DNA from 4 places in the Hymenobacter latericius genome. Region 2 is predicted to be linked to each of the others. Evidence: riboswitches for the same ligand, from Rfam matches in the RefSeq annotation. Region 2 holds a riboswitch; each other region holds the start of a gene.
The links. Region 2 has a riboswitch for S-adenosylmethionine ahead of OIS50_RS11940 (O-acetylhomoserine aminocarboxypropyltransferase/cysteine synthase family protein). Riboswitches for the same ligand answer to the same signal wherever they lie in the genome.

Region 1 (7,031 bases), 2.0 Mb from region 2:
GTTTTGAAATAATCCGGTAGCCGGGTCGTCTTAAGATGCGTCAGGCAAACCAGGCCGTCATGTCGAGCGCAGTCGAGGCATCTCGCGTGCTGGCGTTGGATAGCGACTGTCATCCTGAGCAAAGCGAAGGACCTCACCCCCAGCCCCTCTCCAGAAGAGAGGGGAGCAGATGCTATCTGGTGTCAGCACCCAGATGTCTCGGCTGCGCTCGACATGACAGCTGGGCCCTAGGTCGCCGTGGCTCCCCCTCTCTTTTGGAGAGGGGGCAGGGGGGGGAGGTCCCGATAAAGGCCTTCCTGCATCCGGATGATATGTGCCGGACCTAGGGGAGCAGCAATGCAAAGCAGGGTTAATTACAACCACTAATTATTGCGCTTGAAAAAAATATTGATGTCGATATGTTGCATTGCTACCCAAGCTTTATAATTTGGCCAAACAAAACGCCCTAAAAGCGCCAATCATGCTTCAGTTCGCCAACAGCCTCAATAATCAGAATCGGAATAATAATTCCGACGCTGGAAGGCTATTGGTCTGATGTACAGACGTAAAATCAGTAACTGATTTCAATAAGCCTTCCGAATTCGGGAGGCTTTTTTTTCGCCCATACGCGGCCAATAATGGGTTTTCGGCACCGAAAAAACATCGTGTTTTTTCGGTCCGGCGAAGCCTTGCCTGAACATTTCTAATTGCCGAATCCAAACACAATTCTTTAATCCAAAAACCACACATTTCGCATGGAAGCAACACTAGCCCCCGCCAAAGCCCAAAGCCCCGCCGGGCTGCTCAAAACCGAAGAATCCATTGGGTTCGTGAAGGACACGTTTGCCCGCGAGCTGGCCCGGCAACTGCAGCTTACCAAGGTGTCGTCGCCGATAGCAGTGCTCGACGGCACCGGCATCAACGACGACCTGAACGGCGTGGAGCGCCCGGTGTCGTTTCCGGTTAAAGCCCTGGCCGAGCGCCGCGCCGTGGTGGTGCACTCCCTGGCCAAATGGAAGCGCCTGCGCCTCACGGAGCTGGGCATACCGGTGGGCCGCGGCATCCTGACGGATATGCGCGCCCTGCGCCCCGACGAGGATTACTCGCCCATTCACTCGATCTACGTCGATCAGTGGGATTGGGAAAAGCACATTTTGCCCGAGCAGCGCACCGTGGCTTTTCTGAAGGAAACCGTGGAGAAAATTTACGACGCGCTGCGCACCACCGAGCTGCGCGTGGCCGAAGAGTACGCCGACGTGGTGCCCGTGCTGCCCGAGCAAATCACGTTTATCCATGCCGAGGAGCTGCTGCAGCGCTACCCCACGCTCACGGTAAAGGAGCGCGAAACCGCCGCGGCCCGCGAGTACGGCGCGGTGTTTATCGTGGGTATTGGCGGCGAGCTAAGCCACGGCGAAAGCCACGACGGCCGCGCCCCCGATTACGACGACTGGAGCACCGAAACCGCTCCCGGCCGGCGCGGCCTGAACGGCGACATCGTGCTGTGGCACCCGGTGCTGCAATCGGCGTTTGAGGTATCGTCGATGGGTATTCGGGTGGATAAGGCGGCTTTGCTGCGCCAGCTGGCGCTGCGCGGCTGTCCCGAGCGCGCGGCCCTAGGTTTCCATAGCCTGTTGCTGGCCGGGCAGCTGACGGAAAGCATCGGCGGCGGAATTGGGCAATCGAGGGTGTGCATGTTTATGTTGCGCAAGGCGCACATCGGCGAGGTGCAGGTAAGCATCTGGCCCGAAGCCGTGCGGCAGGAGCTAAGCAGCGCGGGCGTGGCACTGCTGTAGGCCACGGGTAATTGTTGGGTTGACAATGCGAGGGTATGCCGGCTACGGCGGGTGCACCCTCGCATGCTGCTGCCTAGGTGCTGATTTACAGTTGCAAACGCATTGGGGTCGGGCCGCTGGCTAAATCGGTTTCGAGAACGAGAAGGGCAAGAAATGCTGACTAAAAATGCAGCTGATGGCAAGCTTTATTAAACGAAGCCCGCGTTTTGGCCGTATCAGGCAGCCAAGCTAACCATACGACACTCTAGCTATGAATCAACCGCAATCCTCTTCGAACACCGGCGCACAAACGGGCGCCCACTCGCAATCCGACAACAACACGCAGGCCGGCGGCTCGCTGCTGAACCAGGCCCAAAACTGGCTTAGCCAAGGCCGCGACCTGGTGGGCCAGCTGCCCGCGCCGGTACGCAACGTAGGCACCAACCTGGGCTCCAGCATTGGTCGCCTCAGCACCACCCAAAAGGTAGTGGGCGGTGCGCTGCTGGCCCTGGGCGTAGGTTATTTTGCTACCCGCGGCCGCACCGGCGGGCAGCGCGGCACGGCTGCCACTCTGCAGGAGTTGCTCTTGTTCGTGAACGACCGCATCGAGGGCTACCAGCGCGCCGTGGATGAAAGCACCGACGCCGAGCTGCGCGGCTACTACAAGCAACTGGTAAGCCAGAGCCAGCGCTTTGCCGGTATTCTCAACGACTACCTGCGCGAGGAAGGCGGCACCCGCGAAACCAAAACCACCCTGAAAGGCAAGGTGTACCGCGCCTTCATGGAGGCCAAAGCCGCCGTTACCGGCTACGACGAACAAGCCATTCTGGGCTCGAACATCTACGGCGAAGAGTGGGCCATCAAAGCCTACAAAGAGGCCCTGGCCGACCAAACCCTCACCGGCGAGCTGCGCCATGAGGTACAGCGCCAGTACGATCAGTCGCTGAAAACCTACGAGCGCCTGAAGCAGTTGAAAGAGCAAACCAACAAGCACTAAGCAGCGCCCTAGGTGCCTGAATTACAACGCCCCACCTGCCAGGCAGGTGGGGCGTTGTGCGTTGGTACATTGTCATCCTGAGCCCAAGCGAAGGACCTCCTCACGTCAGGACCTCACGGGACCCCTTCGGGGCCCGGCCCCCTCTCCAAAAGAGAGGGGGAGCCTGACGACCTAGGGCTCGGCTGTCATGTCGAGTAAAGCGAGACATCTGGCGCGCCTACTCTTGTTAGTATTCACTCCCCCTCTCCCTTTGGAGAGGGGGCCGGGGGGTGAGGTACCGGTAAGGTCCTTCCTGCGTCAGGACGATAATTACCGCCCACCCAGATGTCTCGCTTGGCTCGACATGACAGCTGAGCCCTAGGCCAGTACCTGAATAACAGCTTCCGAGAAACGCTCCATTTCCTCAAGCTGCGGGCTGCACTGCAGCAGGAACAGGTCAACGCCCACGGCCTCGAACTGCGCCACGCGTTCGGCAATCTGATCGGGCGTGCCGGTGAGGCCCGAGCGCAGGCCGCGGTTCGACACGGAGTAGTCCTGCAGCGACACCTGCTTTTCGAGCTGCGTGCCGGCCAGCCACTGCTGGTAGTTTTTGTAGCCGGCGGCCGAGCCGTTTACGTTCGTGATGCGCTCCAGCTCGCGCTTCACCTCCTGCTCGGTGTTGCGCACAATGCTGTACGCCGCCACGCCAAACTTCATCGGGGGCAGGCCTAGCCGGTCGCGGCGCTCCTGCAAATCCCGAATGCGGCGGCCGATGGCCGCGGGCTCGTCGCCGTGCATCACGTAGCCGTCGCACTGGGCGGCAATCAGGTTCTTGGCCGCTTCCGATTCGCCGCCGGCGTACAGGAACGGCCGCGGGCGCGACACCGGCTTGGGCTGCAGAATGCTGTCCGTCACCTCGTAGTACTTGCCCTTGAAGCTGAAGTGGTCTTGCTTCCAGAGGTTGTCTACCACGTGCAGCCACTCGGCGGTGCGGGCGTACCGGTCGTCGTGCTGCTCAAAGTGCACGCCGTACTTCTTGGCCTCGTCCTGCCACCACGACGACACCACGTTCAGCGACAACCGCCCGCCGCTGATGTGGTCGATGTTGGCGGCTTGCTTGGCCAGCAGCGCCGGCGAGTGGAAGGTAGGCCGCACGGCCACCATCAGCTCGAGCTTTTTGGTAACGGCCGCCAGCGCGGCCGCCGTGCTCCAGGCATCGAGCGAAGGGGCTTCTTCGCCTTTGATGTCGTTCAGGTTCAGCTCGGCGATAAGCGACAGGTCGTAACCGAGCTCCTCCGAGCGTTGGGCCAGCGTTTTCACGTAGTCCCAGTCGGCGCGCATGTTTTCATCCTCAACATTGCGCAGCCACCCGCCAAAAACGGGCATCCAATATCCGTAACGCATGGTTTCTTGTCTTGTAAGAACGTCATGCTGAGCCCCGCCGAAGCATCTCTACGGATAGTAATCTACTATCTGGCGAAGCGGTAGAGATGCTTCGACAAGCTCAGCATGACGGGCTGGTTTAGTTAGTGGCGAGGCTCAGGGCCAGCTCGGCAGTGGCGGCGGCCAGTTCTTGCTCCAGGTAGTCGACAAACAGCGCGTAGGGGTCGAAGCCGACCACGTTCACGGCATCGGCCACGAAGTTGGACAGCGCGTTGATGTCGTAGAACAGCACCTCGCCGGTGCGGTCGTCGACGAGGTATTCGATGCCGCCCACGTCGATTTTGGCCGCGGCTACCAGGCGCTCCACGGCCTCGATTACCTCGGCCGGCGGCGTGGTGGCTTCTACCTGAATGCCTTTCTTGGGGGCTTGGGTAAGGCAGAACTCGCCTTCCGCTGCGGGCTCGTCGGGAATCTGGCAGATTTCGGCCGGGCACAGGTTGAAGCTGGTGCCGGTGGTGTACACCTTCATGGCGTACAGGAACTTGCCGTTCAGCGTCTCGACGCGAGTGATGTGGCCGCCGCGCGGGGCCACAAACTCCTGCACCAACGCAGTCTGGTCGATGCCTAGGTCAATCTGGCCGTTATCAACGGCGGCTTGCAGGCCTTCGGGCGTATCGAAGCGCACGATGCCCGCGCCGCTGCCGCCGATGTTCACCTTTACTACCAGCGGGAAGCTCAGCTCCTTGGCCGCGTCCGGAATGCGTGACACGTGGTTTACCACCCGCGACTTCGGAAATTTCAGGCCCAAACCGGCCAGCAAATCGAGCTGCCGGGCTTTGTTGGTTTCGATGCCCGAGGCCACCGTGCCGTTGATAACCCGAACACCCAGGCGCTCCAGATGCGTAAGGAAACCGGCCGTGTGAAAGATGCCCTGGCCGTGGCCGCGCAAGTACGCCGAAGAGCTCATGCGGTTGATTACCAATGCGTACGGGCTTTCCGACTCCGAAGGGTCGAAGAGGTGGTGCGCGGCATCAATCTTCTCGTAGGGCAGGCCACGGCGGTCGAGCTCGGCGAAGAGCGGCTTAAACCATTCGGGGTGCTCGTAATAAATTCCTATGGGCTTGGGGTATTGTGCCATGTTTAGCAGAAATAATGACGATGTAAGCGGAAGGGAAAAGCAGCCGCAAAAGCGCTGCTGAGCTGATTGTCGGTTGGAAAGTGCAGCTGCAACTGCCCCAGGTGCTGCAGAGCAGGGCAGCCGAGGGCAGCACGCGCCCACGCTGCCGAAAAGCCGGAGCCGCAGCAGAAAATGGAAAACAGGGAAGGAGGCAGTTGCCGGCCGAATTCACAAGCCACCAAGTGCTTGGAAATCAAGCGCTGAACTGAGCCGATGGCAATGCCAGCGCAAATCGGGCTGGCATTGCGACGCACCAAGCCCTAGGTGCCCAGGCACCTAGCAGCCATGCAGCAGCAAGGGGAGGGGGTGTGGGTTGGGCTCAACAACAACAGGCCGCAACTGCCATGCCCATACAGCAACGCTGCGCCTGGCGCAGGTTGGGGGCGGTGGTAGCAGAGCGAAAAGCGGCGGTGCGGGTAGTTGAAGCCACGGCTACTTGTTTTTATATGGTCAGGACTTGGCACCGTTCCCGGGAGTTACCCCGCTGGTGGTTGCCGGCGCTTCAGGGAGCCTGTCTCTCCACGCCTCTGTATAAAAACAATCCTTTGGTCGGAAAGAATTGATGCTGCAAAGGTATAGCAGCGTTTGCCGAAAACACAAATATTCTTCGCAACGAACAAGCCCGGCGGTTATGGTTTCGGCAACAAAAAAGCCGCGAAACGGCCGCCAGGGCGGCGCGTTTCGCGGCTGATAAGGCGGCTAAAATGCCTTAGTTGACCGGGAATTCGGCGAACGAGGAGAAGTCGACGAGCTTGCCTTTCTGAATCAGTTTCAGCTCGGTTTGCAGGTTTTTCTGGTTGCTCTTGGTGGTGTATTCGGTGTCGAGCTTGGTGAGGTCGGGCTTGCCGGCATTTACCCAGGCCGTGTACCAGAAGTTGGCCGTGGTTTGGGCGGCGTTGCGCATCTGGCGCTCAATCATGTGGTTGAGGGCCTTGTGGTAGGCGGCCGAGTAGGCGGGCGTGTGCACCCAGCTGTTGAACACGTTTTTCTTTACCTGGCCGTCGGCGTTCAGCACGTACAGCGCTTCTTTGGGCGTTTCGCCGGCCAGCTTTTTCTCAATGGTCAGCATCGAGTCGATGGCGGCGTGGCTCTGGGCCACAATGCGCCACGATTCGGCCACGGGGTCCTGAATCAGCTTGGGCTCCGCAAGCTTGAAGTTGTAGTTCCGGCCAAACTGCTCGGGCAGCTGCGACTCGTAGAACGCATGAATACCACGCTGCCCGGTGCGCTGGCCGTCGTGGTTGGAGGAGGTGTGCAAGGGCTGGTGCGCATCGCCGAGGTAGTGGCCCAGGTCGGCGGCCAGAAACAGGATTTCGTCCTTGCGCTGGTTTTTCATGGCCGTGGTCAGCTTGGCCAGCATATCCTGCAGGTACCAGGGCAGGCGGCCGTGCTTGTCCAGCGTTTCGGCGTCGTATTTTTTGTAGGCATCGGCAGCGGCTTGCGGTATCTCCGCTACCGGGCCATACTCTTCCAGATCGATGTAGTGCCGCGGAAACTCGGCTTTGTCGTTGATGCTGTACTTGCGCGAATCGGGGATGACCGATTCCGTCACCACGTAATCGATGTGGTTGTAGAAGAACGTGCGCATGGCCGCGGGCAGGGCCAGCACGGCCGCGCGGTTGATGCGTTGGTGGCCCCAGTTGCCCCAGGCAAACAGCAGCGAGGGAGCGGTAAGCAGCAGAGCCGTAGCCAATACCAAACGGCGGCTGCGGCGGCTAAAGTTGAACATACGTAGCGTAGGCAT
Region 2 (7,031 bases):
TTATGCGCCTGTTTTCGGTACGCGGGCTGCGCCGCTGGCGCCGCCGCGCCTGGCAGCACGGCACCGAGCTGGTGTGGGCCTCGGCGCAGCTGCGCGGCAACGGCTGGGCTTACTGGAGCCGCGCGGCCCTCTCCACGGCATTCGTCTGGACGGCCCGCTACCTCGTTATCGGCTGCCTGATTGCGGCTTTTGTGCCGGTAAGCTGGGCTACGTTTGGCGTCATCTTCGCCCGCAACCTGGTGTACAAAGTAGTGCTGCTGGTGGCTATTACGCCGGGCGGCGCGGGCTTTGCCGAGGGTGCCTTCCCGTTCTTCTTCCGCAGCTTCGCCGGCTCGGCAACCATGACGAATTTCATCCTGCTGCTCTACCGCATTGCTACCTATTACCTGTACCTCGTGCTGGGCTCCATCTTCCTGCCGCGCTGGGTCGGCCGGGTGTTTGGCAAAAAGGTGGCACACGAGGTCATGGCTTCCTGATTGGCAACCAATACCTAGGCAACAAACAATAAGCCCCGCGGCGTAACTGCCGCGGGGCTTATTGTTTTATCAGCAAGTGAGGCTGTTGAGCTATTACTCAGCTTCTAGCTGCAGCTCAGCCCCGTCGGCGCTGCGCAGCGTCAGGCGGTCGTCGGTAAGCGTTGCCACATCGAAGGTATTGGCCACGTTTCCGTTGTCGGGCGTCATGGTAATCTTCTTGTTGGCCTGATCGAAGGTGTACTTGCCGTTGATCGACTGCGTGGGCGAGGTCATGACGTACTGGCCATTGCCGAAGAAGCGGATTTCCTCCTGCTTTTGCTCGGAGGTCTGCTTCACTTTGTCGCCGGTAGCGTCTTCTTCGCGGCGGGTTTTCCACACTTTGCTATCGGTGCCGTAGAGCATGTTTTGCCCTTCTACCTTGCCTTCTTTGCTGCCGCAGGCATACATAACGAGGGTCATCAGCAGCAGGAGCGTGCCTAGGTAGTGGAGCGGTGTGTTAAATGCGCGTGTCATAAATGGGTGTCTGGAATGGGGATGGAACAGGGTTCGGCAACTGCGGCGCGGCCGAGTTGGCAAGCGCTGCGCCGTTACTTACGCACCCCCGCTGCAAAGGGTTAAGCGCGCAACTATCTGCTACCTAGCCCGTACACTTTAGCCGAGCCAATGGGTTGCTACCCAGCACCTGTTGCTCGCATCCGCACCCACTTACAAAGACCACACAACCATGGGACTGTTCGATTTCCTCAGCGATAAGGGCGAGAAAAAGCCCGTACAACCTACCCAACCCCAAAAGCCGGCCGGCGGCGCTACCGATTTCTTCGGCAACCAAGCGCAACCGCAGGCAGCCCAACCCGCCGCCGCCCAAGGCGAAACCTACACCGTAGTAAGCGGCGACTCGCTTTCGAAGATTGCCAAAAAGCACTACGGCGACGCCTCCAAGTGGCACCAGATTTACGATGCTAATAAGTCGACGATTGGCAGCAACCCCGACCATATTGAGGTAGGCCAGGTGCTGAAACTGCCCAAGATGTAGGCCTTATTTCTGCTTGATATTGCAACGCCTAGGTCCGACCCCTAGGCGTTTTTTTGTGTAAAATCACTGCCACACCTTATTAATAATCATCTTATAACCAATATTTTACTTCGAACCAAAGCGCAATTGGTTACATCTGACTTCTCGTCCTGAAAAAACTTTTCGCCAGATTTGCGTTTAATGCAACCGGTACTACCTTTGTGCCAGCCCGGCTTACGGCCCGGCGTTTTTTGAAGCATGGTTTATTCCGAAGCGGCGAGAGAACAGGCTCGATGACCCGCTGGCAACCACCAGCAACGCACAAGCTGGCAGGTGCCAAGTCCTGCCCCTACGAGGGGACAAATAAATAGCGTGCTATGGATACCTACCCGCACCCCTACAACACTCCTTCGCAGTTCCGCGCTACCGCGGCGCCCGCTACAACTATGCTTGTAGCCGCTCGCCCCGCTACCGCGACGATGATGCAGCCGCAGGCTATGCGCGCTGCCGAAACGGCGTGTTGTTGCTGTTGTTGGTAGTTGGCCCCGCGGGCGCTTAAAGCCTGCCCCTACCCTTCCCATTTCACATTCTGGCCGCCCGGCTTTTCGGCGGCATGTGGCTTCGCTGCACCCTAGGGTTTCACTTGGGCTGCTGCGGGCCACCACTTCGGCGCACGCGGCTTTGGGCTTGCTGTGGCCGGTTTCCCGCATCGATTTCGCAATCCACAACCCTCTTTCTCAGCATTATCATGTCTCAGCAGAACCTGCACTTCGAAACCCTGCAACTCCACGCCGGCCAGCAACCCGACCCCACCACGGGCGCCCGCGCAGTGCCGCTGTTTCAAACTACATCCTACGTATTCAAGAATGCTGAGCACGGCGCTAACCTGTTTGCGCTAAAGGAGTTCGGCAACATTTACACCCGCCTGATGAACCCTACCACCGACGTGTTTGAGCAGCGCGTGGCGGCGCTCGAAGGCGGCGTGGCAGCGCTGGCAACGGCCTCCGGCCAGGCGGCGCAGTTTATTGCCCTGAACAACATCCTGCAGGCCGGCGACAACTTCGTGTCGACTTCGTTTCTGTACGGGGGCACGTACAATCAATTCAAGGTGGCGTTCAAGCGCCTGGGTATTGAGGTGCGCTTTGCCGACGGCGACAACCCCGAGAGCTTCGAGCGGCTGATCGACGAGAACACCAAGGCGCTGTACCTCGAAACCATCGGCAACCCGGGCTTCAACATTCCGGATTTTGAAGCCATTGCGGCCATTGCCAACAAGCACGACATTCCGCTGATTGTGGATAACACCTTCGGCGCGGGTGGTTACCTGTTCCGCCCCCTGGAGCACGGCGCGCACATTGTAGTAGAATCGGCTACGAAATGGATTGGCGGCCACGGCACCTCCATCGGCGGCGTAATCGTGGATGGCGGCAAGTACGACTTCGGCAACGGCAAATTTCCGCAGTTTACCGAGCCAAGCGAAGGCTACCACGGCCTGGTATTCAATGATGTGTTCGGCAAAAACGGCCCCTTCGGCAACATTGCTTTCATCATCCGGGCCCGGGTAGAAGGCCTGCGCGACTTCGGCCCCTCGCAGAGCCCCTTCAACGCCTGGCAGCTGCTTATCGGCCTCGAAACGCTGAGCCTGCGCGTAGACCGCACCGTGGAAAACGCCCAGAAAATTGCCGAGTGGCTGGAGCAGCACCCGCAGGTAGAGGCCGTGAACTACCCCGGCCTCAAGAGCAGCCCCTACCACCAGCTGGCCACCAAATACCTGAAGCGCGGCTTCGGCGGTGTGCTCACCTTCGCTATTAAAGGCTCGAAGGAAACGGCCACGCAGTTTATCGACAACCTGCAGCTCATCAGCCACCTGGCCAACGTGGGCGACGCCAAAACGCTCATCATTCAGCCTTCGGCCACCACGCACCAGCAGCTTTCCGACGAGGAGCAGCGCGCCGCTGGCGTAACGCCCACGCTGCTGCGCCTGTCGCTGGGCCTGGAGCACATCGACGACATCAAGGCCGATTTGCAGCGCGCTTTTGACGCAGTGCAGAACGCGGCGCCGCTGAGCAACACCGAGGATAACGCTATCCTACTCGAACAACAAGCCGAGCACCCCGCCACGCTGGAAGTATAAAGGGAGGGAAAACTGAGGAAGCCCGCTTCTGCCATGGGGCAGGGCTTCCCTTCCAGCATTGGCACCTAGGCGAAGCGCTTCGGGAGAAAGTGCTTCGCCGCCGCTTCGGCTCCTTTGCTTTCCGGCCCCTTCTTCTGCTCGAGGGGGCCGGGAGCAAAGCATTTCTGACCGCTGCAGCCGCGGGCTGCGGTGTTTTACCACTCCTTTCAGCCTTACCCGAAAGGACCCCGCTATGAGCGAACAACAAACGCTAACCTTGGCCCAACCGCTGCCGCTGGAGTGCGGCGGCGAGCTGGCCGGCGTACAAATTGCCTACCACACTTACGGCACCCTGAGCCCCGCGCGCGACAACGTATTGTGGGTGTGCCACGCCCTCACGGCCAACGCCGATGTGCCGAGCTGGTGGCCCGGCCTGGTGGGCCCCGGCCACTACTACGACCCGGCCGAGTGGTTTATCGTGTGCGCCAACGTGCTGGGCTCGTGCTACGGCACCACGGGCCCTACCTCGCCGGTGCCGCCGCTGGGCCGGCCGCTGTACCAGGCTTTTCCGCGCCTTACGGTGCGCGACCTGGTTGCCGCCCACGAGCAACTGCGCCAGCACCTAGGGCTGGCGAAAATTCATACCGTTATCGGCGGCTCGCTGGGTGGGCAGCAGGCGTTGGAGTGGGCCATTGCGCAACCCAAACTGTTCGAACACCTGGTGCTGCTGGCTACCAACGCGCGGCACTCGCCCTGGGGCATTGCCTTTAATGAGGCGCAGCGGCTGGCCATTCAGGCCGATTGTACCTACCAGGGCGGCGGACCCGAGGGCGGCGTGGCCGGGTTGCGGGCGGCCCGGGCCGTGGCCCTGCTCAGCTACCGCAGCTACGATGCCTACGGCCGCACCCAGGCCGAGCCCGACGAGGACGCCCTACCGGCTTTTCACCGGGCCAGCTCCTATCAGCAGTATCAGGGCGACAAGCTCACGGCGCGCTTCAACGCCTACAGCTACGTTACGCTGTCGCACATCATGGATTCGCACAACGTGGGGCGCGGGCGCGGTGGGCTGGAGGCCGCGCTGCGGCAGGTGCAGGCCCGCACGCTGGTGCTGGGCATTTCGTCGGATGTGCTGTTTCCGCCGGCCGAGCAGCAGTTTATTGCCCGCCACGTACCCGGCGCCATGTACGCCGAAATGGATTCGCCCTACGGCCACGACGGTTTCCTGATCGAAACCGCGCAAATCACGCATTTTCTCGAACGATTCTATGTCCAAACCTTCGTCCACTAACCCCCGCACCCGCATTGGGCTGATTGGTTTCGGCTGCGTTGGGCAAGGGCTGTTCGACATTCTGGAGCGCCACCCCGAGGCCGGTTTTGCGGTAGCGCGCATCGCCGTGAAGAACCCCACCAAGCTGCGCCCGCTGCCGGCCAGCCGCTTCGAGTTTCAGGCCGAGGCGCTGCTGCACGACGCGGAGCTCGATATTCTGGTTGAAGTTATCGACGATGCGGCCGAGGCTTTCCGATTGGTGAGCGAAGCGCTGCGCCTAGGTCGGCGGGTGGTTACGGCCAATAAGGCCATGGTGGCCCGGCACCTGCCCGAGCTGCTGCAGCTGCAGCGCCAGTTTGGCGGCACGCTGCTCTACGAAGCCGCCGTATGCGGCAGCATTCCGGTCGTTCGCACCCTCGACAGCTACTTCGGCCAGGAGCCGCTGCGCTCGGTAAGCGGCATCTTCAACGGCTCCTCCAACTACGTGCTCACGCGCATGACGGAAGGCGGCTCCGACTACGCCGAAGCTTTGGCCGAAGCCCAGGCGCAAGGTTTTGCCGAAACCGACCCCACGCTCGATATGGCCGCTTTCGACCCTAGGTCGAAAGCGGTGATACTGGCCGCCCACGCCTACGGCCTGCTGCTGAACCCTGACGACGTACTGAACCTGGGCATCGAGAACATTTCGTTGGCCGACATTCGCTACGCCGCCGAGCGCGGGCAGAAGATTAAGGTAGTAGCCAGCCTGCAGCCCTTGCCCGGCGGTGGCGCTACCGTGTTCGTAACGCCGCAGCTGGTTTCGGCCGATTCGCCGCTGTACGCCGTGGAGCGCGAGTTCAACGGCGTGGTGGTGGAGGCTGAGTTTGCCGGCCAGCACTTTTTGCGCGGCCGCGGCGCCGGCGGCCACCCCACCGGCTCGGCCGTGCTAGCCGACCTGGTAGCCCTGCGCAACGACTTCCGCTATCAGTATGATAAGCTTAGCGACACAGCAGGTGCTGCAGAAACACCTGATTTGGAGCTGGAAGTATACCTACGCAACGCTCCCGAAGAGCTGCAGAAAATCCTAGGTATTGCTAAGGAATCAGGCGAGACCATTACGGCTGCTCCAGCTTCGGAGGGCACCCTAGGTTATATCAGCCTGAATAAGCTGCACAAGCACCGCGACGCGCTACGGGCCGCCGGCACTTTCGTGGCCCGAACAGGCAGAACCCGGCAAGCCGTTGCTCAGCCAAGGCAATTAGCTAGCGAGCTTCTCGCTGAGTAATTGAACGGGCCGCCCACCTAGGTGGCCCGTTTTGTTTTACTGCAAAATGATGGTGAGGCCCTGCAGCCCTTCACCGCTGAGGTAATAAGTACCCTCGGGCAAATTGCCGCGGGGAATCAGCATGCGCGGCTTGTCCCACATAAAGCGCCGTACCACGCGGCCTCTTGCGTCAATCAGCTCCACTTGCCGCGGCCTGAATGGCTGCTGGCCCGTTGCTTCCAATACAATAAGCTGCTGCGCCGGCACAGGATATATCTGCAGTTCGCCTGCCAGAATATTGCTCCGCGCCGCGCTCAGCACTGTACCGGGTTGCCGCAGCAACGGCCGCAAAAACGCCCGCACCGTTTGGTACGTGGTATCGAAGTACGCGACGCTGCTCGGGCTGCTGCCGTTGTAGGGCACGTGCGGGGCGTTGCGCAAGGTGCGCAGCACGTTCGGAATACCCAGGGCATCGGCGCGGGGCTTGATGGCGCCGCTGCCGAACAGCCGCGGCGAGGCTGCGTAGTTCCAGGCTTTTCCCACCCCGTAGGGCACTACGCCATCGGCGGTGCCGTGCACGCTGCACAGGGGCACGTTGCCGGGCTCCAGCCAGCTCAGGCTACCTAGGGCGCCGCACAGGTTGACGACGCCCGCCACCCGGCTGCTGTAGCCCGGGTTGCCGCTGTTGCCCTCGAGGCCGCCCAGCTGGTTGAGGTTGATATACGACGGTACTTCGGCAGGCTTATCGAGGTAGCCGACCTGCAAAGCCATAAACCCGCCGGCCGATGAGCCGGCGGCAAAAATGTAGCCGGGGTGCACGCGGTACTGGCGCACGGTGGCGGCATCGCGCCGGAAAAACCGGATGGCGGCCCGCATGTCCTGCGTGGCGCGCAAGGCAGCCTGGCCCACGTTCAGGCTAT
Region 3 (7,031 bases), 510 kb from region 2:
GCGCAGGGTGCGCAGGGCGCCGCGGTCGTCGCCAACCATGCGCTGAATGGTGGCTTTGCCCGACAAGGCCCCGAAGTGGCGCGGTTCGCGCTCCAGCGTTTGGGCTACGTCCTCGAGCGAGGCTTTGTACTCGCCACGGAGGTAGTGAGCGGTAGCGCGCTTGTTCCAGCCCTCGGCAAAGTCGGGGTGCTTTTTCACCAGCCAGGTAAAATCATCGATGGCCTTGGTGTAATCGCCGGCAGCCATGGCGCGCATGCCTTCTTCGAGGCGTTTGTTCAGGGCCTGGTCGTCGGTTTCGAGCCACAATTGCCAGATGCCCTGCTGCAGAGCCTCGATTTCGAGCGGGGCCGTGGCCGTACGCAAGCGCGTAAAAAGCTCATCGAGTTGTTGCTGACGGTCGGAGGACATAAGCGCAAAAGCTGGCTCGGCTTATAACGAAAATCGGGCGGCTTTGGTCGCACCTGGGGCAGCAAACCCGCCGGGCGGCCCTAGGTGCCCGTGGCATTGGCTGCACAAAGCAGCCCCGGCCCGCTGCAGGAGCGAGCCGGGGCAAACCGACAAACAAAAACCGGAAGCCGAGTAAGCTAAAACAACTCGGCCGCTACGCGGCGCACCGCTTCGGAGCGGCCCATGCTGTAGTAGTGCAGGCAAGGCACGCCGGCCGCCATCAACTCGCGGCTCTGCTGAATGCACCAGTCGATGCCGACCTCGCGGGCGGCGGCATCGTCGCGGCACTGGGCCACGGCCTCTACCAGCTCTTCGGGCAGGTTCAGGTAGAACGTGCGCGGCAAAACGGTAAGCTGCTTTTTGGAGGTAAGCGGCTTCAGGCCCGGAATAATGGGCACCGTAATGCCCGCCTGCCGGCACTTGGCCACGAAGTCGAAGTACTTCTGGTTGTCGAAAAACATCTGCGTCACGATGTACTCGGCTCCGCAATCGATTTTCTGCTTCAGGTAGCGTAAGTCGGTGCTCAGGTTGGGCGCTTCGAAGTGCTTCTCGGGGTAGCCGGCCGTGCCAATGCAGAAGCTGGTGGCCGCCGTATCGGATTGCTCTTCGTCGAGGTAGCGGCCGCCGTTCATGGCCGATACCTGCCCGATCAGCTCGCAGGCGTAGGCGTGGCCGTTGGGGTGCGCCACAAAGCCGGGCTCCGACTTAATGGGGTCGCCGCGCAAGGCCAGCACGTTGTCGATGCCCAGGAAATGCAGGTCGATGAGGGCGTTTTCGGTTTCCTCGCGCGAGAAGCCGCCGCAGATCAGGTGCGGAACGGTGTCCACATCGAAGCGGTTTTTGATGGCCGCGCAAATGCCTACCGTGCCCGGGCGCTTGCGGGTGGTAATCTTCTCGAGCAGGCCTGCCGCCCGTTGCCGGTACACGTACTCTTCGCGGTGGTACGTCACGTCGATAAACGGCGGCTTAAACTCCAGCAGCGGCTCGATGTTCGAGAACAGCGTCTGAATGTTTTCGCCCTTGCGCGGCGGCAGCACCTCAAACGAGAAGAGGGTTTTGCCGTTGGCGCGGGCAAGGTGGTCGGTAACTTTCATAGTGGCCTCACCCCCCGGCCCCCTCTCCGGGGGAGAGGGGGAGCCTGACGATTAGCGAATGGGGGGAGTCAGGATTGTGGTGGCTGGTTTATTCTTGAGGCAAAGCCAAGGCTTCGCGGATGGTTTGCAAAACAGCAGAAAGGGTGCTGAGCACTTGCTCGTTGATGAAGCGCAACACGCGGTAGCCGGCGGTGGCTAACTCGTAACTGCGACCTAGGTCGTACTGGGCTTGGCTGCGCTCGGCGTGCATGTCGCCATCGACTTCAATAATGAGCTGATGATCGGTACTGATGAAGTCAACAATAAAGTTGCCTATAGCATGCTGCCGCCGAAACTTTACTCCGTTGAGCTGCCGGTTGCGCAATGCTTGCCACAAAGCGTCTTCGGCCGACGTCGGATTACGCCGCATCTCCCCGCTGAATGTCTTCAGCCGAGTGTGCCACCGCTTCTGATCAGCGGTTAGCCGGTCCTGCTTTGGGTCTGGTGCGTCCACGCAAAAGCTGTAACTACTGCGCAGTTGTAACTGCAACAACGTTGACTTTAGGCTCCCCCTCTCCCCCATGTCGCGCATCTAGCGAGGGAAGGGGGCCGGGGGGTGAGGCCACATCGTAGTTCAAGTTAGGCGACAACCAGCGCTCCAGCTCGGCAGAGGGCATGCCTTTGCGGCGGGCCAGGTCTTCTACCTGATCTTTGCCAATTCGACCTAGGCCGAAGTAGCGCGAATCGGGGTGGGCGTAGTAGAAGCCGCTCACCGAAGCCGTGGGGTACATGGCCAGGTTTTCGGTGAGGCTGATGCCGGTTTGGCCGTTGCCGAGCAGGTGGAACAAGGTAATCTTCTCGGTGTGATCGGGGCAGCCGGGGTAGCCCGGGGCGGGGCGAATACCGCGGTACTCTTCCTTGATAAGGTCTTCGTTGGAGAGGTGCTCCTGCGGCGCGTAGCCCCACAGCTCGCGGCGCACCCGCTCGTGCAGGCGCTCGGTCAGGGCTTCGGCCAGGCGGTCGGCCAGGGCTTTGGCCAGAATGGCCGAGTAGTCGTCGTGCTGCGCCTCGAACTCGGCCACCAGCTCATCAAGCCCGATGCCCGCCGTTACGGCAAAACCGCCTAGGTAATCGGCGCGGCCGCTGTCCTTAGGAGCCAGGAAATCGGAGAAGGCGAAGTACGGCAGGCCCGGTGCCTTCAGGCTTTGCTGACGCAGCGTGAAGGTTTCGGCCAGTAACTGCTCGCGGGTGTCGTCGGTGTATACCTCAATTGTGTCGGAGTCGACGGTATTAACCGGCCAGAAGCCTACCGTAGCACGGGCCGTAAGCAGCTTTTCATCGATGATGCGCTTGAGCAGGGCTTGGGCATCGGCAAATAGCTTGCGCGCGGCCTCGCCTAGGGTCTCATCTTCCAAGATGCGCGGGTAGCGGCCTTTCAGCTCCCAAGCGTGGAAGAAAGGCGTCCAGTCGATGTAGGGCACCAGCTCCTGCAGCGGGTAATCTTCGAATACCCGCGCACCCAGAAAGCTGGGCTTGGTGATGGGCGCGGCAGCCCAGTCGGCCTGAAACTTCTGCGCGCGGGCATCCTCAATGCTCACGTACTCCTTGGTACGCTGGCGACCGGCGTGGTCGTCGCGCAGCTGTAGGTACTCCTGGGCCACGTCGTTGGCGTACGCATCCCGACCTAGGCCTAGCAGTTGCGAGGCCACCGGCACGGCACGCGAGGCGTCGTTTACGTGTATAACGGGCCCTTTGTAAGCGGGTGCGATGCGCACGGCCGTGTGCAGGCGCGAGGTGGTAGCGCCACCAATGAGCAACGGCACGCGCAGGCCGCGCTTCTCCATTTCCTGCGCCACGTACACCATCTCGTCGAGCGAAGGCGTAATCAGGCCGCTTAAGCCCACAATGTCGGCTTGGGTGCGCTCGGCTTCGGCGATGATCTTTTCGAGGGGCACCATCACGCCTAGGTCAATCACCTCATAGTTGTTGCAGGCCAGCACCACGCCCACAATGTTTTTGCCGATGTCGTGCACGTCGCCTTTCACGGTAGCCAGCAGTACTTTGCCGGCTGTCTGGCGGGCTTCGGTGCCGCCGGCAGCAGCTACGGCGTCGCGCTCGGCCTGCATGTGCGGCTCGAGCCAGGCCACTGCGCGCTTCATCACGCGGGCCGATTTCACTACCTGCGGCAAGAACATTTTGCCGGCGCCGAACAGGTCGCCCACTACCGTCATGCCGGCCATCAGCGGGCCTTCAATCACGGCCAGCGGCTTCTGCAATTGCTTCAGCGCTTCTTCGGTATCGGCTTCGATGTGGTCGGTAATGCCTTTTACCAAGGCGTGCTCGAGGCGCTTCTCAACCGACCACCCGCGCCATTCTTCCTGGCTAATAGCTGTCAGCTGTTGGCTATTAGCTTTCTGATGGCTAAGCTTGTCGGCCAGCTGCACGAGGCGCTCGGTGGCATCGTCGCGGCGGTCGAACAGCACGTCTTCCACGGCTTCGAGCAAATCCTTGGGCACTTCGTCGTACACGGTCAGCTGGCCGGGGTTCACGATGCCCATATCCAGACCGGCCTTGATGGCGTGGTACAGGAACGCGGCGTGAATGGCCTCGCGCACCGGGTCGTTGCCGCGGAAGGCAAACGACACGTTGCTGACGCCGCCGCTGGTGAGGGCGCCGGGCAGGTGCTGCTTAATCCAGCGCACGGCCTCAATAAAGTCGATAGCGTAGCGGCGGTGCTCCTCGATGCCGGTGCCTACGGTAAGGATGTTCGGGTCGAAGATGATGTCTTCGGGCGGGAAGCCTACTTCTTCGGTGAGGATGCGGTAGGCGCGCTGGCAGATGTCGATGCGGCGCTGGTAGTTATCGGCCTGGCCCTGCTCGTCGAAAGCCATTACGATAACCGCCGCGCCATAAGCGCGCACCAGGCGGGCGTGGTGCTTAAACACCTCTTCGCCCTCCTTCAGCGAAATCGAATTGACGATGCTCTTGCCCTGGGTGCACTTCAGGCCAGCTTCCAGCACCTCCCACTTGGAGGAGTCGATCATGATGGGCAGGCGGGCTACATCGGGCTCCGAGGCCAGCAGGTTCAGGAAGTTGGTCATGGCCTCCACCGAGTCGAGTAGGCCTTCGTCCATGTTCACGTCGAGCACCTGCGCGCCGCCTTCCACCTGGGCGCGAGCCACGGCCACGGCTTCGTCAAACTGCCCCGAGCGAATCAGGCGAGCGAAGGCGCGCGAACCCGTTACGTTGCACCGCTCGCCCACGTTCACGAACAAGCTTTCGGGGTGAATATTCAGCGGCTCCAAACCGCTCAGGCGCGTGGCTTGGGGGCGCACCGGCAGCTGGCGCGGCGGGTAGCGGTCGACGAGCTTCGCGGCTTCGGCAATGTGCTGGGGCGTGGTGCCGCAGCAGCCGCCCACCACGTTTACGAGGCCTTCCTGCAGGTACTCTTCCAGCACGGCCGCAAATTCCTGGGCCGATTCGTCGTAGCCGCCGAAGGCGTTGGGCAAGCCGGCGTTGGGGTAAGCCGAAATGTAGCAGTCGGCCAGGCGGCTCAGCTCCTGCAGGTACACCTTCAGCTGCTTGGCACCTAGGGCGCAGTTCAGGCCAATGCTCAGGATGGGCAGGTGGCGCATGGAGTTCCAGAACGCCTCCACCGTTTGGCCCGACAACGTGCGGCCCGAAGCATCGGTGATGGTGCCCGAAATCATGATGGGCACCACGCGGCCGCCCTCATCGAAGAAGCGCTGCGCCGCGAACAATGCGGCCTTGGCGTTCAGCGTGTCGAAGATGGTCTCAATCAGCAGCGCATCCACGCCGCCATCAACCAGGCCTTTGATCTGCTCCAGGTACGCCGTAGCCAGCTCATCGAAGGTGATGGCGCGGAAGCCCGGGCGGTTTACGTCGGGCGAGAGCGAGGCCGTGCGGTTGGTGGGGCCAATGGCGCCGGCCACAAAGCGCGGGCGCTCGGGCGTGCTGTACTCGTCGGCAGCGGAGCGGGCTAGCCGGGCGGCTTCAAAGTTCAGCTCGTACACAATGTGCTCCAGGGCGTAGTCGGCCTGCGCCACGGTGGTGCCGCTGAAGGTGTTGGTTTCTACCAGGTCGGCGCCCGCGGCGAAGTACTCGGCGTGCACGCCGCGCACCACGTCGGGGCGCGTCAGACACAGTAAGTCGTTGTTGCCGCGCAGGGGCTTGGGGTGGTCCCGAAACCGCTCGCCCCGAAAGTCGTCTTCGGTGAGCTGGTGGCGCTGCAGCATGGTACCCATGGCACCATCGAGCACGAGGACACGGCGGGCAAGCAGCTCGGCAAGCGGGGAGGCGGGAACAGTAGGCATATGGTCTTTCCGGATTGCGGTGGATGCTGGCGCGTATCCGGAAAGCCGAGGGGCCGCGAGGGGCTCTGGTTCCGCTCATCTTCTCCGAACGCCGCACCGGCCTCGGATGGGAGTTAGCACCTTGCCGCATTGGCCGGTTGCTAAGACGTCGTCGGGCCCAGTCCCTCGGTCTTTCTGGATAAGCACCACGAAGATAGAGGCCGCCACGAGTTTTTGCAAGTGCCCCGCCGTACCTCAACAGCAAATACGTGTAGTTTATTTGAAAGTATAAATATTTAATTGTAAATTATTGGTAGAAGAAGTGGTGTTGCTGAGTGCTATGGAAACCGTTTATCACCAACACGCGCCCGTGCCAAGCGCCGGGCTGCGCGCCAACCCGTTGTGGTGGGCGGCGCCCCTCGCCGGCCTGGTTGCTGCAGCCCTAAACCTGGGCATTTACTACGCTGCTACTGCTACAGGGCTGTTGCCGGCCAATCTGCGCGAGCCTACCGGCGGCACCATTGGCCCGGCCCACGTGGCCCTGGCCTCGATGGTGCCGGCCCTGCTCGGGGCTTTGGTGCTGGCCGCCCTTATCCGGTGGGCCGATCGGCCGCTGCAAGGGTTTGCTATTGTGGCGGTGGGTATTTGCCTGCTCTCGATGGCGGGCCCGGCGGCCATTCCGCACAACCCGGCCAGCGGCGTGGCTGTACTGGGCCTGATGCACGTGGTAGCGGCCGGGGTGGTGTGGGCGCTGTTCAGCCGCGTTACCCGCGCCTAGGTGCGCGGCACGCTGCAAGGCTCAGCCAACACCTACTGCGCCCCAACTCAGGGTAGGGTTTGCCGGCCGCGGGGCGTCAGATGCAAACAGTGCTTTTGCCAAGGCTTGTGCTTGCCCCCAGCAGCTTGGCTTTGCTGTTGTTGCCTAGGTGCCCGGGCAGCCAGGTGCTGCCGGGGCCTGGGCAACGGTCGTCGGCGTTGGCAAGGGGTTGAGGTGGTTTTGGGCTGATTCCGGCCGATTGCATGGCGGGCGCGGTAGGCAACTACCACTTGGCATGCAGCAACTCAGTTATACAGCCCGGGGTGTGTAAATAGTGTTTTGTCTATTAAAATTATATCAATGATAATATGAATTTAGCCATGGTATATAATGCATATAATATATTTGTGCAGCCATTGTTCAGGCGATATACGCTGCTTG
Region 4 (7,031 bases), 1.1 Mb from region 2:
TCGATGGCCTTGTGCACGCGCTGCTTGGTAACGGCCGAGGTGAAGACGATGGGCGGGTAGCTGATGGGCTTGATGCGCTCGTAAATCTGGTCTTCGAACTCCTTGGCCGTGTTGGTTTCCTTGTTCTCGATCAGGTCCCACTTGTTCACCAGAATCACGATGCCCTTGCGGTTTCGGTCGGCCAGGCCGATGATGTTCACGTCCTGGGCTTCAATGCCGCGGGTAGCGTCGAGCATCACAATCACCACGTCCGACTCTTCCATCGCGCGCAGCGAACGGAGGTTGGAGTAGAACTCGATGTCTTCGTCAACGCGGGCTTTGCGGCGCAAACCGGCCGTGTCAATCACGATAAACTCGTTGCCGAAGGCGTTGTAGCGCGTGTGAATGGCGTCGCGGGTGGTGCCGGCAATGTCCGTCACGATGCTGCGCTCCTCACCCAGAAGCACGTTCACGAACGACGATTTGCCCACGTTGGGGCGGCCCATCACCGAAATGCGCGGAATACCTTCGTCGGGGTTTTCCACACCTTCTTCCTCGAAGTGGCTAACCACGGCATCGAGCAGCTCCCCCGTACCGCCGCCCGATTGCGAGCTGATGGGGAAGATGTCGCCGGTGCCGATACCCAGGGCGTAAAACTCGCCGGCGGCCTGAAAGCGGGCCGTGGTATCGGCCTTATTGGCCACCAGGTAAATGGGTTTTTTGCCATCGTAGCGGCGCAGCACGTTGGCAAACTCCTCGTCGAGGGGGTGCAGGCCAGCGTCTACGTCCACCATGAACAGGACCACGTCGGCCTCGTCGATGGCCAGCTTCACCTGCTTGCGGATGCCTTCCTCAAACACGTCGTCGGAGCCCACTACGTAGCCCCCGGTGTCGATAACGGTGAAGTACTTGCCGGTCCACTCGCCGTTGCCGTAATGCCGGTCGCGCGTTACGCCCGACTGGTTGTCCATGATGGCCTTACGTTCACCGACCAGGCGGTTGAACAGCGTGGACTTGCCCACGTTCGGGCGGCCCACAATTGCAATGGTATTTCTCATTGTGCTGACCCCAGCCGTCGGTCCGACCAATTCCGCCAGTGCCCGGGGTAGTTAAGTTGATGTGAGGTCGGGATACTTTTACGACTAGAGCTAAGATTAGAATTAGCTCCCCTCCTCAGATGAGGAGGGGTTGGGGGTGGTTGACCTGTCGTTAAACGGTTACTAGATCTAGCTTCTAGTTCTTCAACCACCCCCAACCCCTCCTCATCTGAGGAGGGGAGCTAGCTCTAGTTTCGTTCTACTCCGGCTTGTACCCGAAGCGGTTGAGCATCTTCGGGTCGGTGCGCCAGTTTTCGTTGACTTTGACGTGCAGCTCGAGGAACACTTTTTTCTGGAAAAACTTCTCCATTTCCTCGCGGGCCCAGGTGCCTACTTTCTTCAGCGCCGCGCCGCCCTGCCCAATGATGATGCCTTTTTGGGAAGCACGCTCGGTGAAGATGATACCGCGGACGCGAATGATGGCGTCGTCTTCCTTAAACTCCTCAATCATGACTTCCGTGCTGTAAGGCACTTCTTTCTTGTAGAGCTTGAAGATTTTCTCGCGAATCATTTCCGAAGCAAAAAAGCGCTCCGGCTTGTCGGTCAGCTCGTCTTTGGGGTAGAAAGCCTCATGCTCGGGCAGGCGGTCGAGGATGTGGTTAAAGACCTGCTCGGTGTTGAAGGCGTTGAGGGCCGAAATGGGGATGATTTCGGCGGCGTTGGGCATTTGCTCGCGCCAGTACGCCATTTTGGCCTCTACTTCTTCCTGCGTCGCCTGGTCGATTTTGTTGATCAGCAGCAGCACCGGCACTTCCGAGCGGCGCAGGCGCTCCACCACGGGCTCCTCGTCGTGCTTCTCGTAGATGTCCGTCACGAACAGGATCACGTCGGCGTCTTCCAACGACGAGTACACGAACGACATCATGGCCGATTGGAGCTCGTACTTCGGCTGAATGATGCCGGGCGTATCGGAGTATACCAGCTGAAAGTCAGGGCCGTTCAGGATGCCCAGAATGCGGTGGCGCGTGGTTTGGGCCTTGCTGGTAATAATGCTGAGCCGCTCGCCCACCAGCACATTCATCAACGTCGACTTGCCCACGTTGGGCTTGCCGATGATGCTCACGAAGCCGGCTCGGTGCGGTTTGGGTTCAGTAGTCACGATGGTGGTAATGCGTTAAGGGGCACAAAGGTACGGCTTTATGCGCGCTCAAGCTGCATAGCCTGAATAATAGGCGCTTACGGTTAAAAGTACCTTTTGGGCAATGCCGCGCCCGAATGTTAATGCCACGGTATGCTGGCTCCTGTTACCGCTTGCCCAAGCCAGCACCTAGGCTCGCCTGCCTTCACTACACCACGCCGGTTACCATCGCCCTTTTCCGACCTCGCTGCCACGTGCTTCGGCCCTGCCGCTACGCCCCCGGCCATTGGTACCGCCTGGCTCGCGCACAACCGCGCCGCTGTTCCGCCCGACAATTGTTACCAGCGCTACACCAAAACGTTGCTGGCAAGGCCCTAGGTGCTGACGAACCGTTACCTCTGTCATCACCTGGCGTATGGTCTTTCAGCGGATGCCGGCTATTTCGTGGATATAAATCAGGGCGTACTGAGCCGGTGCCGCAGCTGCGGCGCAAACTTTGGGGCCCGTACCTTTGTATGGCATCTGTCGGCACCGCTTTCCTTTGTTACCGGCGGTGTGCGCTACCTCTCTTTTATGCCCTCTACCCCTGCCTCTACCCAAGGCCGCATCGGTGTCCTGCTCGTGAACCTGGGCACCCCCGATTCGCCCCGCACGCCGGATGTACGCCGTTACCTCAACGAGTTCCTGACCGATGCTCGCGTTATCGACATGCCCGCGGCTGTGCGCTACCCGCTGTTTCAGGGCTTGGTGGTGCCGCTGCGCGCGCCCAAGTCGGCCAAAATTTACCAGCAGCTCTGGGATGAGCGCGGCTCCCCGCTGCTCTACCACGGCCTCGATCTGAAAAAGCTGGTGCAGGAAAAGCTCGGCAAAGACTACCTCGTGGCCTTCGGCATGCGCTACCAGAATCCCAGCATCGAATCGGCGCTGGAGGAGCTGCGCGAAGCAGCCGTGGAGCGCATCATCGTGCTGCCGCTGTTTCCGCAGTACGCCGCGGCTAGCACGGGCTCGGTGCAGGAAAAGGTGATGGACATCGTAAGCAAATGGTGGGTGGTGCCCAGCATCAGCTTCATCAGCACCTTCGCCGACGACCCCGGCTTCATTGCCACCTTCGGGGCCCTGGGCAAGGCCGAGATGGAAAAGCACGACTACGACCACGTGGTGTTCAGCTACCACGGCATTCCGGAGCGCCACGTGCTTAAGGGCAGCCACAAAGGCTATTGCAAGCTGGGCACCTGCTGCAACCACTACAATAAAAATAACCGCTACTGCTACCGCGCGCAGTGCTTTGCCACCTCGCGCCTGCTGGCCGAGGCCCTGGGTTTGCGCGACGACCAGTACACCGTGTGCTTCCAGAGCCGCCTGCAAAGCCGCCTGCGCGACCCGTGGCTGCAGCCCTACGCCGACGAGGTCCTGAAGGAGATGCCGGCCAAGGGCTACAAGAACGTGCTGGCCTTCAGCCCCGCCTTCGTGGCCGACTGCCTCGAAACCACCATCGAGGTAGGCGAAGAGTTTAAGGAAATGTTTGAGGAAGCCGGCGGCAACCACTGGCAATTGGTGCCGAGCTGCAATACCCACCCCATTTGGGTTGATGCCGTGGTGGATATGGTGCGCCGGAATTAATCAGCGCCTGCTATTTGAATTGCGCATTAGGGCCGTGCTTGAATTAATTGTTCAAGCACGGCCCTAAGCTTTTTAATACAAACTGGGTTTAGGCGAATTGGTATTGTCAAGACACAAAGCTTTGGGGCCAGCTCAAGAAAAAATTTGCAATTCCAAAATTTGTGTTGCTACCTTTGCTCCATCAATTCTTCCCAGGATTGTTTTTATACAGAGGCGTGGAGAGACAGGCTCCGTGAAGCGCCGGCAACCCTCCGGATCATCCGGAACGGTGCCAATTCCTGACCATATAAAAACAACGTACGCCGTGAACCTCATCATCACACCCCGCGCTACCTCCGCTGCTCTGCAGCCGGGCCTTTTCGGCTCCAACAGCCTGTGCTGTTGTTGCCTGGCTATGCGCCGCGCGTGTTGTTGAGGCTTTTACATCCTCCCCTGCCCGCTTGCCGGAACGCCAACGCCTAGGCTCCTACCGCAGGAGCACGCCCTAGGTCCGTTTGGTTTGGCCGCTTGAGCTCAACTCGCCGCCTACCCCTCCGGCTCCCTTTCTTTTTGTCTTATCAGACCTGGTTTTTCTTCGGAGAAACCGGTCGTAGCCCTGCTGCGCATGTCGACTTTAATCGATGCACAGGTGGCGCAAATTCGTCAGCAATTAATTGGGGCTGATGCGTTGGATACCCTGCGCCTAATTGCCACTGAATTTACCGGTAAAGCCGCTTTTTCTACCTCTTTTGGATTGGAAGATCAGGTAATCGCGCACCTGATTTTTGCCCACGATTTACCCATTGAGGTATTTACCCTCGACACAGGTCGTAATTTTCAGGAAACGTATGCTACCTGGAGCAAAACCGTGCTCAAATACGGCAAAACCATCCGGACCTACTACCCCAACCACGAGCAGGTAGCCGCCCTGGTAGAGCGCCAGGGCCCGAATGGTTTCTACGAAAGCGTGGATGCCCGCAAGGCCTGCTGCAACGTGCGCAAAGTGGAGCCGCTGAGCCGTGCGCTGGCCGGCAAAGAAGCCTGGGTTACGGGCATTCGGGCCGAGCAATCGGCCACCCGCACCGGCATGCAGATAGCCGAGTTCGATGCTACCTACCAGCTGCTGAAGGTGAATCCGCTGCTCGACTGGACCTGGGAGCAGACCTGGGCCTTTATCCGCGAGTACAGCATTCCGCATAACCCCCTGCACCTGCAAGGCTTCGTGAGCATTGGCTGCGCGCCGTGCACCCGGGCCGTGAAGCCCGGCGAAGACTTCCGGGCCGGCCGCTGGTGGTGGGAAGATCAGTCGGCGAAGGAGTGCGGCCTGCACGCCTCACCCCCCGGCCCCCTCTCCGGGGGAGAGGGGGAGCCAATTGGCAGCAACGTCGCTGTGCTTACTACTTAATTGCTGGCGGCATACATCTGTGCCAGTAATGCGCTACCCTGCTCTTTCTACTTCATGCTCCGGATAATGCCTGCTGACATCAGGCTCCCCCTCTCCCCCGGAGAGGGGGCCGGGGGGTGAGGCCCTGCATTCCCCGCACTTCCTATTCCCTAAAAATTCGGCCCTACAGGCCGAACAGGCACCCCCTTGCCTTATGCCAACGCTCCCTCGTTTAGACTACCTCGATCGGCTCGAAGCCGAAGCCATCCACATCCTGCGCGAAGTGGCCGGGCAGTTTCAGCGCCCCGCGCTGCTGTTCTCGGGCGGCAAAGACTCCATCGCGCTGGTGCGCCTTGCCCAAAAGGCCTTCCGGCCTGGCAAGTTTCCGTTCCCGCTCGTGCACATCGACACGGGCCACAACTTCCCGGAAGTACTGGAGTTTCGCGACTCACTGGCTGCCGAACTAGGCGAGCAGCTGATTGTGCGCCGCGTGGAGGACACCATTCAGCAGCGCGGCCTGCGCGAGCCGGGCGGCAAGTTTCCGAGCCGCAACGCCCTGCAGACTTACACGCTACTGGATACCATCGAGGAGTTTGGCTTTGATGCCTGCATCGGCGGCGCCCGCCGCGACGAGGAAAAGGCCCGCGCCAAGGAGCGTATCTTCTCGGTGCGCGACGAGTTCGGCCAGTGGGACCCGCGCCGCCAGCGCCCCGAGCTCTGGAATATCTACAACGGCCAGATTCAGCCCGGCGAAAACGTGCGCGTGTTTCCCATTTCGAACTGGACCGAGCTGGACGTGTGGAACTACATCCAGCGCGAGAACATCCAGCTGCCTAGCATCTACTTCGCCCACGAGCGCCGCTGCGTGGTGCTGCCCTCGGGCCAGCTGCTGGCCGTAACGGAGCACCTCTCACTCGATGCCTCCGACGAGCTGACTACCCGCCAGGTACGCTTCCGCACCGTGGGCGATGCTACCTGCACCGCCGCCGTGGAAAGCGACGCCAGCACCCTTGCGGCCATTATCGAAGACATTCTGCAGGCCAAAGTGAGCGAGCGGGGCGCTACCCGCCTCGACGACCGGATTTCGGAAACCGGCATGGAGGACCGCAAGCGCAACGGCTATTTCTAATCAGGGGTGATGAGGTGACAAGCAACACGTGACCCGGCGAGCAAAGCCGGATTCGTCACCTACCTGTCACCTGTTACCTGTCACTTGTCACCTAGGACACCATGGACTTACTTCGATTCATCACCTGCGGCAGCGTCGACGACGGCAAAAGCACCCTGATTGGCCGCTTGCTCTACGACAGCGACGCCGTGTCGCTCGATGTGCTGGCTGCGCTGGAGGAGCAAAACCGCACTTCCGCCGCCGGTACTGTTGACCTGGCCCTGCTCACCGATGGCCTGCGCGCCGAGCGCGAACAAGGCATTACCATCGACGTGGCGCACAAGTACTTCACCACGCCGCGCCGCAAGTTTATCATCACCGATACGCCCGGCCACGTGCAGTACACCCGCAACATGGTGACGGGCGCTTCGAACGCCGATTTGGCCATTGTGCTGGTGGATGCCCGCCAGGGCGTGGTGGAACAAACGCGCCGCCACACCATTGTATCGGCCCTGCTTGGTATCAAGCGCTTCGTGCTGGCCGTGAACAAGATCGACCTGGTGGGCTACTCCGAGGCCGTGTTCCGCGACATCGTGGCCGATTACGCCGCCGTGGCGGCGCAGCTGGGCATCAAGCACGTTGTGAACATCCCCATCAGCGCCCTGCACGGCGACAACGTGGTGCGCGCGTCGGCCAACCTAGGCTGGTACAAAGGCCCGAACCTGCTGGAGTACCTAGAGACGGTTGCGGTAGCGCCTGATACCACGCACGAAGCCGCTCGCTTTC

Region 1: linked by a shared signal. The riboswitch ahead of OIS50_RS02705 (hypothetical protein) and the one ahead of OIS50_RS11940 (O-acetylhomoserine aminocarboxypropyltransferase/cysteine synthase family protein) in region 2 are both predicted to bind S-adenosylmethionine.
Region 3: linked by a shared signal. The riboswitch ahead of metH (methionine synthase) and the one ahead of OIS50_RS11940 (O-acetylhomoserine aminocarboxypropyltransferase/cysteine synthase family protein) in region 2 are both predicted to bind S-adenosylmethionine.
Region 4: linked by a shared signal. The riboswitch ahead of OIS50_RS16975 (phosphoadenylyl-sulfate reductase) and the one ahead of OIS50_RS11940 (O-acetylhomoserine aminocarboxypropyltransferase/cysteine synthase family protein) in region 2 are both predicted to bind S-adenosylmethionine.

Annotation. Positions count from the first base shown of each region.
Region 1 is NZ_CP110136.1:651,712-658,742, forward strand. It holds gene asnA (aspartate--ammonia ligase) at 735-1,772, shown strand; gene OIS50_RS02690 (PA2169 family four-helix-bundle protein) at 2,023-2,748, shown strand; gene OIS50_RS02695 (LLM class flavin-dependent oxidoreductase) at 3,106-4,131, opposite strand; gene OIS50_RS02700 (ATP-grasp domain-containing protein) at 4,250-5,248, opposite strand; gene OIS50_RS02705 (hypothetical protein) at 5,251-5,541, opposite strand; SAM riboswitch class I at 5,727-5,825, opposite strand; gene OIS50_RS02710 (zinc dependent phospholipase C family protein) at 5,997-7,031, opposite strand.
Region 2 is NZ_CP110136.1:2,677,174-2,684,204, forward strand. It holds gene OIS50_RS11925 (lysylphosphatidylglycerol synthase transmembrane domain-containing protein) at 1-476, shown strand, start outside; gene OIS50_RS11930 (hypothetical protein) at 570-989, opposite strand; gene OIS50_RS11935 (LysM peptidoglycan-binding domain-containing protein) at 1,201-1,509, shown strand; SAM riboswitch class I at 1,749-1,858, shown strand; gene OIS50_RS11940 (O-acetylhomoserine aminocarboxypropyltransferase/cysteine synthase family protein) at 2,237-3,622, shown strand; gene OIS50_RS11945 (homoserine O-acetyltransferase family protein) at 3,855-4,889, shown strand; gene OIS50_RS11950 (homoserine dehydrogenase) at 4,867-6,132, shown strand; gene OIS50_RS11955 (alpha/beta hydrolase) at 6,169-7,031, opposite strand, start outside.
Region 3 is NZ_CP110136.1:3,190,350-3,197,380, reverse strand. It holds gene OIS50_RS14165 (tetratricopeptide repeat protein) at 1-408, opposite strand, end outside; gene metF (methylenetetrahydrofolate reductase [NAD(P)H]) at 585-1,541, opposite strand; gene OIS50_RS14155 (endonuclease domain-containing protein) at 1,630-1,950, opposite strand; gene metH (methionine synthase) at 2,048-5,854, opposite strand; SAM riboswitch class I at 5,927-6,039, opposite strand; gene OIS50_RS14145 (DUF6069 family protein) at 6,174-6,611, shown strand.
Region 4 is NZ_CP110136.1:3,825,236-3,832,266, reverse strand. It holds gene der (ribosome biogenesis GTPase Der) at 1-1,037, opposite strand, end outside; gene era (GTPase Era) at 1,276-2,175, opposite strand; gene hemH (ferrochelatase) at 2,728-3,774, shown strand; SAM riboswitch class I at 3,975-4,067, shown strand; gene OIS50_RS16975 (phosphoadenylyl-sulfate reductase) at 4,379-5,158, shown strand; gene cysD (sulfate adenylyltransferase subunit CysD) at 5,352-6,266, shown strand; gene OIS50_RS16965 (sulfate adenylyltransferase subunit 1) at 6,368-7,031, shown strand, end outside.